Regions from separate parts of the Sodalis ligni genome, predicted to be linked through region 1. Evidence: predicted binding sites of a transcription regulator. Region 1 holds the regulator's gene; each other region holds the start of a gene.

Evidence for each region. Region 1 encodes CRP, which controls carbon source genes, mostly activating them, when cyclic AMP is high. Its sites were predicted from a motif close to ATGTGANNNNNNTCACAT; they were not measured.
Region 2: the regulator CRP is predicted to act here: its motif matches at 2,154-2,171, upstream of azuC (stress response protein AzuC).
Region 3: the regulator CRP is predicted to act here: its motif matches at 2,247-2,264, upstream of serA (phosphoglycerate dehydrogenase).

Annotation. Positions count from the first base shown of each region.
Region 1 covers NZ_CP075169.1:538,264-542,625, reverse strand. Annotated here, with positions in the region: gene GTU79_RS02415 (LysE family translocator) at 1-145, opposite strand, end outside; gene GTU79_RS02410 (YheU family protein) at 269-490, shown strand; gene GTU79_RS02405 (phosphoribulokinase) at 656-1,525, shown strand; gene GTU79_RS02400 (OsmC family protein) at 1,572-1,979, opposite strand; gene crp (cAMP-activated global transcriptional regulator CRP) at 2,294-2,926, shown strand; gene GTU79_RS02390 (YccS/YhfK family putative transporter) at 2,978-4,362, shown strand, end outside.
Region 2 covers NZ_CP075169.1:4,252,892-4,257,253, forward strand. Annotated here, with positions in the region: gene GTU79_RS19855 (hypothetical protein) at 1,008-1,349, opposite strand; partial or broken gene GTU79_RS19860 (carboxymuconolactone decarboxylase family protein) at 1,598-2,076, shown strand; gene azuC (stress response protein AzuC) at 2,279-2,335, shown strand; gene iraP (anti-adapter protein IraP) at 2,510-2,812, opposite strand; gene GTU79_RS19875 (CPBP family intramembrane glutamic endopeptidase) at 3,193-4,053, opposite strand; gene alaC (alanine transaminase) at 4,242-4,362, opposite strand, start outside.
Region 3 covers NZ_CP075169.1:928,293-932,654, reverse strand. Annotated here, with positions in the region: gene serA (phosphoglycerate dehydrogenase) at 822-2,054, opposite strand; gene rpiA (ribose-5-phosphate isomerase RpiA) at 2,390-3,046, opposite strand; gene GTU79_RS04295 (LysR family transcriptional regulator ArgP) at 3,235-4,128, shown strand; gene GTU79_RS04290 (oxidative stress defense protein) at 4,125-4,362, opposite strand, start outside.

The DNA.
Region 1 (4,362 bases):
CGAGCATAATACCCAGCATCAACGGCATTGAACGCCAAAAACCGAAATTCGCGCCGGAAGCGGTGAGCAGCATATTATTAGGACCGGGCGTAATGGCAGCGACCCAAAGAAAACCCAACATTGAAAGAAAAAGACTCGGTTCCACGTTTCGGGGGCTCCTCTCCCTTTAATGAAGGTAAGAAACTAACAGCGCGCCTGTATCCGCACAAGGCTTTGCTGGTGAAATTTCCTCAAGGCATTGAATCATTAACAAACTGGACATAACATGATGATTATTCCGTGGGAAGAAATCGACTCCGACACCCTGTATAACCTGCTTGAATCCTTTGTCTTGCGAGAAGGCACCGATTACGGCGAACAGGAAAAGACACTGGAGGCCAAAGTCGCCGATGTCAAACGTCAACTGATAAGCGGCGAAGCGGTAGTGGTATGGTCGGAACTGCATGAGACCATCAATATTATGCCCCGCGGCCAGTTTCATCCGGAATAACGCAAATTGGCCCTGCGCCGCTAAACATGATAACAATAATCAAGTCTTTCATGCCGGGCGCATGTGAATCTACCCGTCATACTTCAAGTTGCAGGTGCGTCCGCTTTCCTGCAACCTGAATTATTGAGGGTATCACGCCGCCATATAACGAAGCGTAGGGTTACCATGTCAGCACAACATCCCATTATTGCCGTTACCGGCTCCAGCGGCGCCGGCACCACCACCACCAGTTTGGCTTTCCGTAAAATTTTTCACCAGTTGAATATTCACGCCGCCGAGCTGGAAGGGGACAGTTTCCACCATTTTACCCGTCCGGAAATGGACATGGCCATTCGCAAGGCCCGCGATCTCGGGCGACATATCAGCTATTTCGGGCCGGAAGCCAATGACTTCGGCCTATTGGAACACACCTTCCTGCAGTATGGGCTCACCGGCCACGGCAAAGCGCGAAAATATCTGCACACCTATGACGAAGCCGTTCCCTACAATCAGATTCCCGGCACCTTTACTCCCTGGCAGCCGCTGCCGGAGCCGACGGATGTGCTGTTTTACGAGGGGCTGCACGGCGGGGTGGTTACCGACCACCATAATGTGGCGCAGCATGTGGATCTCCTGGTGGGTGTAGTACCCATCGTCAACCTGGAATGGATACAAAAGCTGGTGCGCGATACCAGCGAACGCGGACACTCCCGGGAAGCGGTGATGGATTCCGTGGTGCGATCGATGGAAGACTATATTAACTACATCACACCGCAGTTTTCCCGTACCCATATCAATTTTCAACGGGTTCCCACGGTGGACACGTCCAACCCCTTTGCCGCCAAGGCCATCCCTTCGCTGGACGAAAGCTTTGTGGTAATTCACTTTCGCGGCCTGGATCATATCGACTTCCCCTATCTGCTGGCGATGCTGCAGGGGTCGTTTATTTCCAATATCAATACGCTGGTGGTACCGGGAGGGAAAATGGGGCTGGCGATGGAACTGATCATGGGACCATTGGTAAAGCAGCTACTGGAAGGCAAACGCATTGAATAAACCGGGCGCGGCCGGAGCGTCGCGCCAGCGGTAACGCATCCGTCATTCAGGACGGCAAACGCACTTCAAAACTATGGGTAACGTTCACGGATTTGCCGAGCATTAAAGACACCGAGCAATACTTTTCCGCTGACAGCTCCACCGCCCTTTCGACGATTTTGTCGGTGAGCCCCGTGCCGGAAACTATAAAGTGTAAATTAATATGGGTAAATAACCTCGGCGCTTCGTCGCGGCGTTCAGAGGTCAGCTTGACTTCGCAATCACGCACATCCTGACGCCCTTTTTGCAGAATCGATACCACGTCGATGGCGCTGCACCCCCCAGCCGCCATAAGTACCATTTCCATTGGGCTGGGCGCTTTTTCCCCTGCGTTGCCATCCATCAAAATCTGGTGGCCGGAGGCGGATTCACCTATAAAAGACAGACCTTCGACCCATTTTACTCGTGCTTGCATTATGATGACTCCAGATAAAAAGTTTTTCCTGCACCCTACATTTTTATTGGAAAGGTGGCAATGTTACCTAACATACTTCATGCTGATGCAAGACAACAGAAGACACTGCTTCAAACCTATGCTAAAAACAAGGCTGGATCGACCTCATGATAATGAAAGGGCAAGAGAGCGATCGGAACATCACTAAAACCAGACCCTAATAAGTTCCCTAACGTCGCTCCGTTTACAACGGAGATGGATCGATAAAACAGCGCCGTAATAGGGAATACGATGTCCTGAACAAGGACATCGATGACAAAAGAGGATAACAGCGAATGGTTCTCGGCAAACCGCAAACAGACCCGACTCTCGAATGGTTCCTGTCTCATTGCCATATTCACAAGTATCCATCGAAGAGTACGCTAATACATCAAGGCGAAAAAGCTGAAACACTTTACTACATCGTCAAAGGCGCCGTCGCGGTGCTGATAAAAGATGAAGAAGGTAAAGAGATGATCTTGTCCTACCTTAACCAGGGGGATTTTATCGGGGAATTGGGCTTATTCGAAGAAGGCCAGGAGCGCAGCGCCTGGGTTCGTGCGAAAACCGCTTGTGAAGTGGCTGAAATTTCTTATAAAAAATTCCGGCAACTGATTCAGGTGAATCCGGATATCCTGATGCGTCTGTCGGCGCAGATGGCCAGCCGCTTGCAGGTCACCTCGGAAAAAGTCGGTAATCTGGCGTTTCTCGACGTCACGGGACGTATCGCGCAAACCTTGCTTAATCTGGCGAAACAACCCGACGCCATGACCCACCCCGACGGCATGCAAATCAAGATTACCCGCCAGGAAATCGGCCAGATTGTCGGCTGTTCCCGCGAAACGGTGGGCCGTATTCTGAAAATGCTGGAAGATCAAAATCTCATCTCCGCACACGGCAAGACCATTGTCGTTTACGGTACGCGTTAAACGTTAATCAAACAGGCGTGGTACTCTGTGCCACGCCTGCTTGTTGGCAGCATGTGGCGTCGACTGATCTATCACCCCGAAGTCAACTATGCCTTGCGGCAAACCATCGTGCTTTGCCTGCCGGTGGCGATAGGGCTATTGTTCGGCAGCCTGCAGAACGGCCTGCTGTTCTCCCTGGTGCCCGCCTGTTGCAACATCGCCGGCCTGGATACCCTGCATAAACGCTTTTTTAAACGCCTGGCCATCGGCGGTACGCTGTTCGCCGTCAGCAGCGTACTGATCCAGTGGCTGCTCTTTGTACACGTACCCTTGCCCTTTATCATGGTGGGCCTGGCGCTGGCGCTGGGCGTCACCGGTGAAATCAGTCCGTTGCACGGGCGGTTATTACCCGCCTCCCTTATCGCCGCCATTTTTACCCTCGGCCTGACCGGCAACGCCCCGGTGTGGATCCCGCCGCTGCTGTATATCGCCGGTACCGCCTGGTACGGGCTGTTTACCGGCCTGTGGTTCCGATGGCTTAAAGAGCAGCCGATGCGGGAAACCCTCAGCCTGCTCTATAGAGAGCTCGCGGATTATATCGAGGCGAAATACAGCCTGCTGACCCAGCATACCGACCCGGAAACCGCCCTGCCGCCGCTGTTTGCCCGGCAGCAGCGGGTGATTGATCTGATTGCGCAAATTTACCAGCAGCTGCATATGCTGTCGGCCAACCATCAGCTTCAGTACAAACGTCTGCTGCGGACATTTCAGGTGGCTCTGGACCTGCAAGAGCATATCGCCGTCAGTTTGCATCAGCCGGACGAAGTGCAAAAGCTGGTGGAGCAGAGTCACGCTGAAGCGGTGATCCGCTATAATGCCCAATTGATTGCCGCCCGGCTGCGGGTGGTAGCGGACGATATCCTTTATCATCGGTTATCGGGCCGTTTCACCATGGCGGAAGCCCTGTCGGCGGTGGAAAAAATTGCCCAGCGAAATCCGGATAATCCGGTGGGGCAATTTTGTTTTTATCACTTCAGCCGCATCGCCAGGCTGCTCAGGACGCAACGTCCGCTCTACCGGCGGGATATCATGGCGGATAACCAGCAACGGCTCTCTTTCTGGCAGGCGCTGCGCAGCTACTGTTCGCTCAAATCCATGGCGCTGCGCAACGCCGCCCGGCTGGGCATTATGCTGGCCATCGGCAGCAGCCTGGGACTGGTGTTCAACCTGCCTAAACCCTACTGGATTCTGATGACGGTGATGTTTGTCAGCCAGAACGGCTATAACGCCACCCGGGTACGTATCCAGCACCGGGCGCTGGGAACCTTGGCCGGCCTGGTTATCGCCGCCGCGACCCTGCAGCTCCATCTGGGGGACGGCACGGTTTTATTGTTTATGCTGGTGGTGACCCTGGCGGCTTACCTGGTTTTGCGGAAAAATTACGGCCTGGCGATGAC
Region 2 (4,362 bases), 2.7 Mb from region 1:
CATCGGCGCCGATGGGAGCCAGGCCTTCACCGGCGACCCCGCCATGTCCATTACATTCCATGGACATTTGCTCTCAATGAGATACAATGAGTAAATTATTTTTTTTATTTCTTTGATATGAATAGATTATTTTATCGTTATGTATCCGTTGGGATAGTCAATACGTTAATACACTGGGCGGTTTTGCGATAATCCGTCATGAGTTTACTAACAACCAAGCCATATGCAACGTCATCGGCTTCTCCTTCGCCGTGACGTTCTCATTTTTGCCAACGCGAAATTCACATTCAAGCGCAAATCGACGATAAAACGTTACATTCTTTTGTCGGCTTTTGGGATTGATGAGTATTGTTTTCGGCCTGATCGCTGACACGTTCAATATCCAAGGGCTATATACGCTGATTTCGTTCTCAATATTCAGTTTGATTTGTGGTTTTTATATTCAAATTATATCGTTTTCAAAGGAAGTAATGATTAGCTTGTTTTATCGGGGCATAAAATCCCGTGAAAATAATTCAATGGAAACATCGTGAAGCCAACCTAGGCCGATTTATTATCATAGGCTCAAGGCAGGCTCAGGGCATATTACCCTAGATAAAGCGATAATGTAGCCTAAAATTTCGATTTGTTAAGGCATTTTTCTTTTGATATAATCGCCTAAAATATGAACACCGGATGACTGCGATGCTGCCAACCTTGAATTTTATCAATGAGTTACTTCGTCTCCTTCACCATCTATTTTAGCCCGTATTTATAATGCAAATCTGCTTTACATTGATAGCACAGAAAAACGCTCGCAGAAACATGATAAAGAAAACCATACTCTATGGTGGGTCTGTATATCGGAAACTCGTCGAAATATAACGGTGACATTTCATTGCAAATAATACCTTGAGGTCAACAAAATAACCCGATAGATTTCCAGAATATAATAATTTCCTATTTTAATCCATAGCCAGGTTATTCGTTTTAAATAGCCCGCGATATTATTCATTTCCAAGATTCCTTTATTGATAATCAGCCTGGGTCATTGTCCTTTTCCCGTCCGTTCTGGAACAATTGAAGACTATCAGCGCGTTCTCTTTCCACAGTTTAAGGGTATAAAGTACGCCGGAATCGATGATTACCTTGGCGGGGTAGTTGCCGATGGACGAGGTATAGGTTTCATTCCCTTGGTTGCGGCATTCGCTAAAATCCATAGCGGTGTCATCGATTGTTACCGCCGGACCGACCTTGGGAAGCTTTCCTTTTGAATACAAAGTAGTGAGATTTTCTTTCGTATAGGTAACGCTGGCGAAAGCAGGCACCGCCGTGACTATTAATAACAATGCAAGTATCAATGTCTTCATAAGGGGTTTCCGGGAAAATTTTTCACATCATAGCATTCCATGGCAAAACCGCCAGATAGCGCGTTTGAAGCATGGCGTATCGAACTCATTCATGGCCCAGGCGTAAACGCGGTTCTTGTCACTGTTGCCCGTTTTACTTCTACCGCATAGTGGCACTGGGCGTTAAAACAGTTCTGGTTTGGCCGCTATACCTTGAATGGCGATTTTCTCAGACCAGTGCTTCACAAAAATTTTGAATAGGTAACGATATGAGTCAACGTTTAGATTACTTCAAGCTGTCGGCCGGATTTGCCGGGAAATATCTCGACTTCAATGCGGCCCTGGCCGCCAAACCCGTCATTAAAGAATTCAGCCACCTGGTGACCATCCGGGCTTCGCAAATCAATGGCTGTGGGTTTTGCCTCGACATGCATGTCAAGGAAGCGAAAATTCATGGCGAGCGTGAACTGCGTTTATACCATATTGCCATTTGGCGTGAGTCAACGCTGTTTACGCCAAGGGAAAAGGCCGCATTAGAATGGACCGAGGCCTTGACCACCCCCTCAACGCACGGCGTCAGCGACGTCATCTATGAAGCGGTGCGCGCGCAGCTCTCCGAAGCAGAGGTGTCGGATCTCAGCTTTTAATCGTTGCCATCAATGGTTGGAACCGGCTGAACGTGGCGTTCAGAACGGTCCCGGGCTCAGCGGACGCCGCCTTTGGATTGAGTAAGGCCGGGTTAAATTAACTCTGAACGGCACCAGTCTTCCTAAAGCCCCTGATACCCGCAAATACATGTCTGAATGGATAGAAACAGCAAAAAAATTGTGATGCACATCACATAAACTTGATTTTATGTGACGCAGATCATACTATTAATGCGTAGACGACATTCATATTACATTGCCAAACGGGCTGGACAGATGAAATTACGTAACTTGTTGAAAAAAATGCTGGCTTCATATCTTAACACTGTAAAAGATGTGCCGCCTGGCGCGATGTTTTAAGACCACACATATAAAAAAAGCTGCTGCGGCAGCTTTTTTTATGCTTCTACCCCGCTGATGCTGCTTTTTCCCGCCTACTTTCTCTTTGCGGAAGTATTAAGCGTCTATCGGGGGGGAACCTGCTCCGGCCATCACGTCGCTACGCAATGGCTTGGTTAAGGGATCAAACCCGTTTTACGAGTTCTCGGCGTTAGCTTCCTCACCATTCACTTCAACGAATTGCGAAACCGAAATCAAGCGGACAAAATGCGACAACAGCAAATCAACGTCCGTTTGCAGTATTTCTTCGCTGGCGCTGGCAGCGGACAGTATGGCTTTTTCAATATTGGTCGCCATTACTGGAGAGCTTCCTTTACCCACGGTTAGCATTAGCGCGGCTAAAAGAAGGGACTGAGCCTCGACTTGCGCTATCAAATCCTTGGTAGCGGCATCAACTTTCGCCAATTTTCTCAGGATATCAATGACAAGGTTTTGCATATTATATTTCTCGAAAAAAAAAAGGCGGTAACGACACTGTCACAACCCAAACATAGCCTGATCATGATACTCTTTTAATGATTAAGATCACATCCACGGACTGTAAGTATTCACATCAAAGCTCTCCCAATCACTAGATCCGTCCGGTTCTGCTACCTTTCGCGAAGATGAAACTCTGCTGCCAATCATACTAAACATTAAATTATCTTATGTAATAACATCTCCTTAATCATTCTTTCTGCGAAACAACTTTTCAGCCGGGATTAAAGAGCGCCAGCGATAAGGAGCTATCTCCAGGCGAGTTTTTGACGATTCGCTTCTAAGGGTTTCTTCCGGCCGGGAAAAGGTGATCGCTTGGGCAATGAGAAGGTCTGGGGATGTTATATGACGCTATAAATTTGACAAAAGTTTATCCGCCGGGCCGATAAAAGGATAGGTAAAAATAACAGATGTATCAGATTAAGCAGGAAATGAAACAACGTCGAAACCCATAATTTGCCGCTCCATAACCAGGCCAAACCATAAATAACTCCGGCCAGGGTGGCAAACAGTACCAACATCCAGCCGCCGGCTGTATGCGCCAACCCGAATAGCAGCGACGATACGCCCAGGGCAATGGCGGGATTATGAGTCCAGTCCTGTAAACGCTGCATCAGATAACCACGAAACAATGCTTCTTCCGCCAGGGCGACAAAAAAAAAGTTGGACAGAATAAACCAACCCAGCCAAGGGGGAAAATGGGGCTCAACACGAAGCCCGCCAAGCAGGGTCGCCAGACAGAGCAAGGCAAATATGCTCAGTGCCAGTCCCGCCCAATAAAACCAGCGTGGATGCGTCGGCACTGGTCTTGATAACAATGTGGGCATACATGCCAGCAGCAAGACCGGCACCAATGCTTTATCAATATTGAGATACAAACTGAATCGGGCGCTCAAGGGACCTATGGCTATATTGTCGACGACGCGGGGATTATGAAAACCCGGGAACAGGTGCATAAACAATCCCAGACTGCAAAGTAAAAGAAGGACTTCGCCGCCGACGGTGAATGCTCGGCTGCTGCGGAAAAAATTTTTAGCCGCCGCCGTCAATAGGAAGAAAATCAGCGCCAGTATCGCCGGCCAGCCCAAAATCTTTTCATACACCGCCAGGAGCAAGGCCGTGAAAAAAACAGCCGCGGTGATTCGCCGATCCAAACGGGGGAAGGCTCCGCAGGTGAGTGCGGCGGCCAGAAGTACCCACATAGCGTTGCATCCTATAAAATAATAAAAAACGAAGCGGAATAGTCAATAATGTGGGATGAATTGTAAACCGGACGGCAATAGTGCTTTTACAAGCCGGATTTCTGCGTAATGAATTCTTTATATTGATGAGCTGGAGCCTAACAGGAATATCTAATGGCTCAACCGGGCATAGCCCGGTTGCAGTATTCTCATAATGCCTGATCGGCGACGTGTTTGGCGGAACTGGGTTTCAATTGCCCGTCGGCGCGGAACATGGCTTTGATGCCCCGCACCGCCTGCCGGATACGATCCTGGTTCTCAATCAAGGCG
Region 3 (4,362 bases), 390 kb from region 1:
GGGGTCGAATCGGGCGTGGTTTTCCCGCCCAACCGAGCGCCCCATGGCGCGGTAGGCCCGCTACCACCGGACGTGCAACGAATGTATTCAAGGGAGACCGCACCAATGGGGTCGAATCGGGCGTGGTTTTCCCGCCCAACCGGGCGCCCCATGGCGCGGTAGGCCCGCTACCACCGGGCGTGCAGCGAACCTGTTAAAGGGAGACCGTGACAATGGGGTCGAAGCGGGCGTGGTTTTCCCGCCCAACCGAGCGCCCCATGGCGCGGTAGGCCCGCAGACACCGATCGTGCAGCGAACCTGTTAAAGGGAGACCGTGACAATGGGGTCGAAGCGGGCGTGGTTTTCCCGCCCAACCGAGCGCCCCATGGCGCGGTAGGCCCGCAAACACCGATCGTGCAGCGAACCTGTTAAAGGGAGACCGTGACAATGGGGTCGAAGCGGGCGTGGTTCTTCCGCCCAACCGAGCGCCCCATGGCGCGGTAGGCCCGCAAACACCGGACGTGCAACGAACGTGTTCAAGGGAGACTGCACCAATGGGGTCGAAGCGGGCGTGGTTTTACCGCCCGCCGGAGCGCCCCATGGTGCGGTAGGCCCGCTACCACCGGACGTGCAACGAACGTGTTCAAGGGAGACTGCACCAATGGGGTCGAAGCGGGCGTGGTTCTTCCGCCCAACCGAGCGCCCCATGGCGCGGTAGGCCCGCTGACACCGGGAGTGCAGCGAACCTGCTAAAGGGAGACCGCACCAACGGGGATGCAGCGGCTATCTCGCAGCCGCCGCAGTCCCCTCAAGGCGCCGGCCCCCGCCCTGGGGCCAAAACCTCAGTACAGCAAACGCGCCCGGATCGTGCCGGGTATCGCCTTAAGCAATTGCAAAGCGGTATTTTCCGCATCGGTTTCCACGTCTATCACCACATAGCCTATATCCGCCGTGGTTTGCAGATACTGGGCGGCAATGTTAATACTTTGTTCGGCGAAAATCTGGTTGATACGGGTCAAAATACCGGGACGGTTCTCATGAATATGCAGCAGCCGGCTGACGTTTTCACCATGCTCCGGCAAAGAAACCTCCGGGAAATTCACCGCGGACAAAGTAGACCCGTTATCGGAATATTTCGCCAGCTTACCCGCCACCTCCGTACCGATATTCTCCTGCGCTTCCTGGGTCGACCCGCCGATATGCGGCGTCAGGATAACATTATCGAATTCGCACAGGGGCGAAACAAACGGATCGGTATTGGTGGCCGGTTCTTCAGGGAAAACGTCCACGGCTGCGCCGGCAAGATGTTTACTGGCCAAGGCATCGCACAGCGCCGGAATATCCACCACCGTACCGCGCGCGGCGTTGATAAACAGCGCGCCTTTTTTCATCTGGCCGAATTCCGCCGAGCTCATCATATTCCGAGTGGACTGGGTATCGGGCACATGCAGGGTCACCACATCGCTGAGGCCAAGCAATTCCGGCAGCGAATCCACCTGATGGGCATTGCCCAGCGGCAGCTTGCTCTCGATATCGTAAAAGTAAACCTGCATACCCAGGCCTTCCGCCAGGATACCCAATTGCGTACCGATATGGCCGTAACCGATGATGCCAAGCTTTTTGCCCCGGGCTTCGTAGCTGCCCTGGGCCTGCTTGTTCCACTGGCCGCGATGGGCTTTGGCATTGGCTTCCGGCACACCGCGGATCATCAGCAGCATCTCGCCGATGACCAGCTCGGCCACGGAACGCGTATTGGAAAAAGGCGCATTGAATACCGGCACGCCGCGTTTCAGCGCGGCCTTGAGATCAACCTGATTGGTGCCGATACAAAAGCAGCCCACCGCCACCAATTTTTCCGCGGCGGCAAACACCTCTTCCGTCAGGTTGGTGCGGGATCGGATGCCGACGAAATGCGCATCGCGAATGGATGCCTTCAATGACTCGGTGTCCAATGCGCCTTTATGGTATTCGATATTGGTATAACCGGCATGCCGCAGATTATCGATGGCGGTCTGATGCACGCCCTCAACCAATAGAAATTTGATTTTGTCTTTTTCCAACGATACTTTCGCCATTTCCCGACCCTTTTTGATACTTCAGAAGCGGCTGCAAAACACAGCACCCGGACAAAATAACAAATATTGCCGCATCGGCAAGTTCATTGACCAAAGTCCGCCCAGCACAAGAGCCGAACATAAGTGATTGCTATGGATAATTCTTCTGGAGGGACAGGCATACGTCCTATATATGGCAGTTAAATGACTTAAATGTGATATTTATCACTGAATTTCAGATAAAGAATTAAAAAATGCTATGTAAACAAAATTAACACTTATCCGTCGCCCGCAGTCAGGCCGGCATCGGTAACAATATCCCTGCCCGGCCGGCCCGCCCATGGGAAATCCGCGGCTTATTCGATAACCTTGACGCCCTCCGGAGTGCCGATCAGCGCTACGTCAGCGCCGCGCCGCGCAAACAGCCCGACGGTAACCACCCCCGGCAGAGCGTTGATTTTATCTTCCAGCGCCACTGCATCCAATATTTGCAGGTTACGCACATCAAGAATGATATTGCCGTTATCGGTCACCACCCCCTGGCGATATTCGGGCAAACCGCCCAATTTCACCAGTTCACGGGCCACATACGCCCGCGCCATAGGGATCACTTCAACCGGCAGGGGAAATCTTCCCAATACGTCTACCTGTTTGGACGCGTCGGCAATGCAGATAAAACGGCGCGCCACGGCGGAGATGATTTTTTCACGGGTCAACGCCGCGCCGCCGCCTTTAATCATCTGCATATGGCTGTTGATCTCATCCGCCCCGTCGACATAGATATCCAGCGAATCCACGCTGTTTAAATCAAGCAAAGGGATCCCCAGCGCTTTCAATTTCGCCGACGAAGCCTCGGAGCTGGATACCGCCCCGTCTATCTGGTGTTTCATGGTGCCCAGAGCGTCAATAAAATGCGCGGCGGTGGTACCGGTGCCGACCCCGACGATGGTACCGGGTTGAACATATTTCAATGCCGCCCAGCCTACCGCTTTTTTAAGTTCATCCTGCGTCATGGTATGTTTTTCCTATGGAAATCCAACTTGCCGGTATTATAAAGCAATATCCGGCCAAAAAGCTTGAATTCCGCCGCAACGGCACGCGCCCGGACCACTCCACCCTCATCCATAAGATTTTAAGACCTTACCGGGGCAAAACTATGGCATAGTGCAGGGATACACCGACGTTAGGGGACGAAGATTGAATGAAACGCCCGGACTATCGAACGCTGCAGGCGCTCGACGCCGTGATACGTGAACGAGGTTTTGAACGTGCCGCGCAGAAACTCTGTATAACGCAATCCGCGGTATCGCAACGCATAAAACAGTTGGAAAATCTTTTCGGCCAGCCGCTGCTGGTACGTACCGTCCCGCCCCGGCCGACGGAACAGGGCCAAAAGCTGCTGGCATTATTGCATCAGGTGGAGTTGCTGGAAGATGAATGGCTCGGCACCGATAACGGCAGCGATACTCCCCTGTTGTTATCCCTGGCGGTCAATGCCGACAGCCTGGCCACCTGGCTGCTGCCGGCGCTGAAACCGGTACTGACCGATTCGCCCATCCGGCTTAATTTGCAGGTTGAGGATGAAACCCGCACCCAGGAGCGCCTTCGGCGCGGTGAAGTGGTGGGGGCGGTGAGTATCCAGCCCCAGCCCCTGCCCAGCTGCCTGGTGGATCAACTGGGCGCCCTGGATTACCTGTTCGTGGCATCGAAACCTTTTGCCGACCGCTACTTTCCGAACGGCGTCACCCGCAGCGCGCTGCTGAAAGCGCCGGCGGTGGCGTTCGATCATCTTGACGACATGCATCAGGCGTTTTTACAGCAGAATTTCGATCTGCCGCCGGGCAGCGTGCCCTGCCATATCGTCAACTCATCGGAAGCGTTTGTCCAGCTGGCTCGCCAGGGCACCACCTGTTGCATGATCCCCCATTTGCAAATCGAAAGAGAGCTGGACAGCGGCGAGCTGATTGATCTTACGCCAGGGCTGTTCCAGCGCCGGATGCTGTTCTGGCATCGTTTTGCGCCGGAAAGCCGGATGATGCGTAAAGTGACCGATGCCTTGCTTTCCCATGGCCGCCAGGCTTTGCGCCAGGTTTAAGGCTGAGGCCGCAGTTCAAATACCACGTCGACCTGATCGTCGAAACGAATGGTCTGCTGCGCATAGGTTTGCGCGGCATCGGTTTGCGCCATGGCGTCATTGGCTTTGAACATCCGGGCTACCGGAACCGGCTGATAGTTGGCCACGTGGTAACGGATACTGTAAATCGGTCCCAGCTGGGCCTTGAAGCCTTCCGCCAGCGCACGGGCCTGGGAGGAGGCATTTTCCATAGCC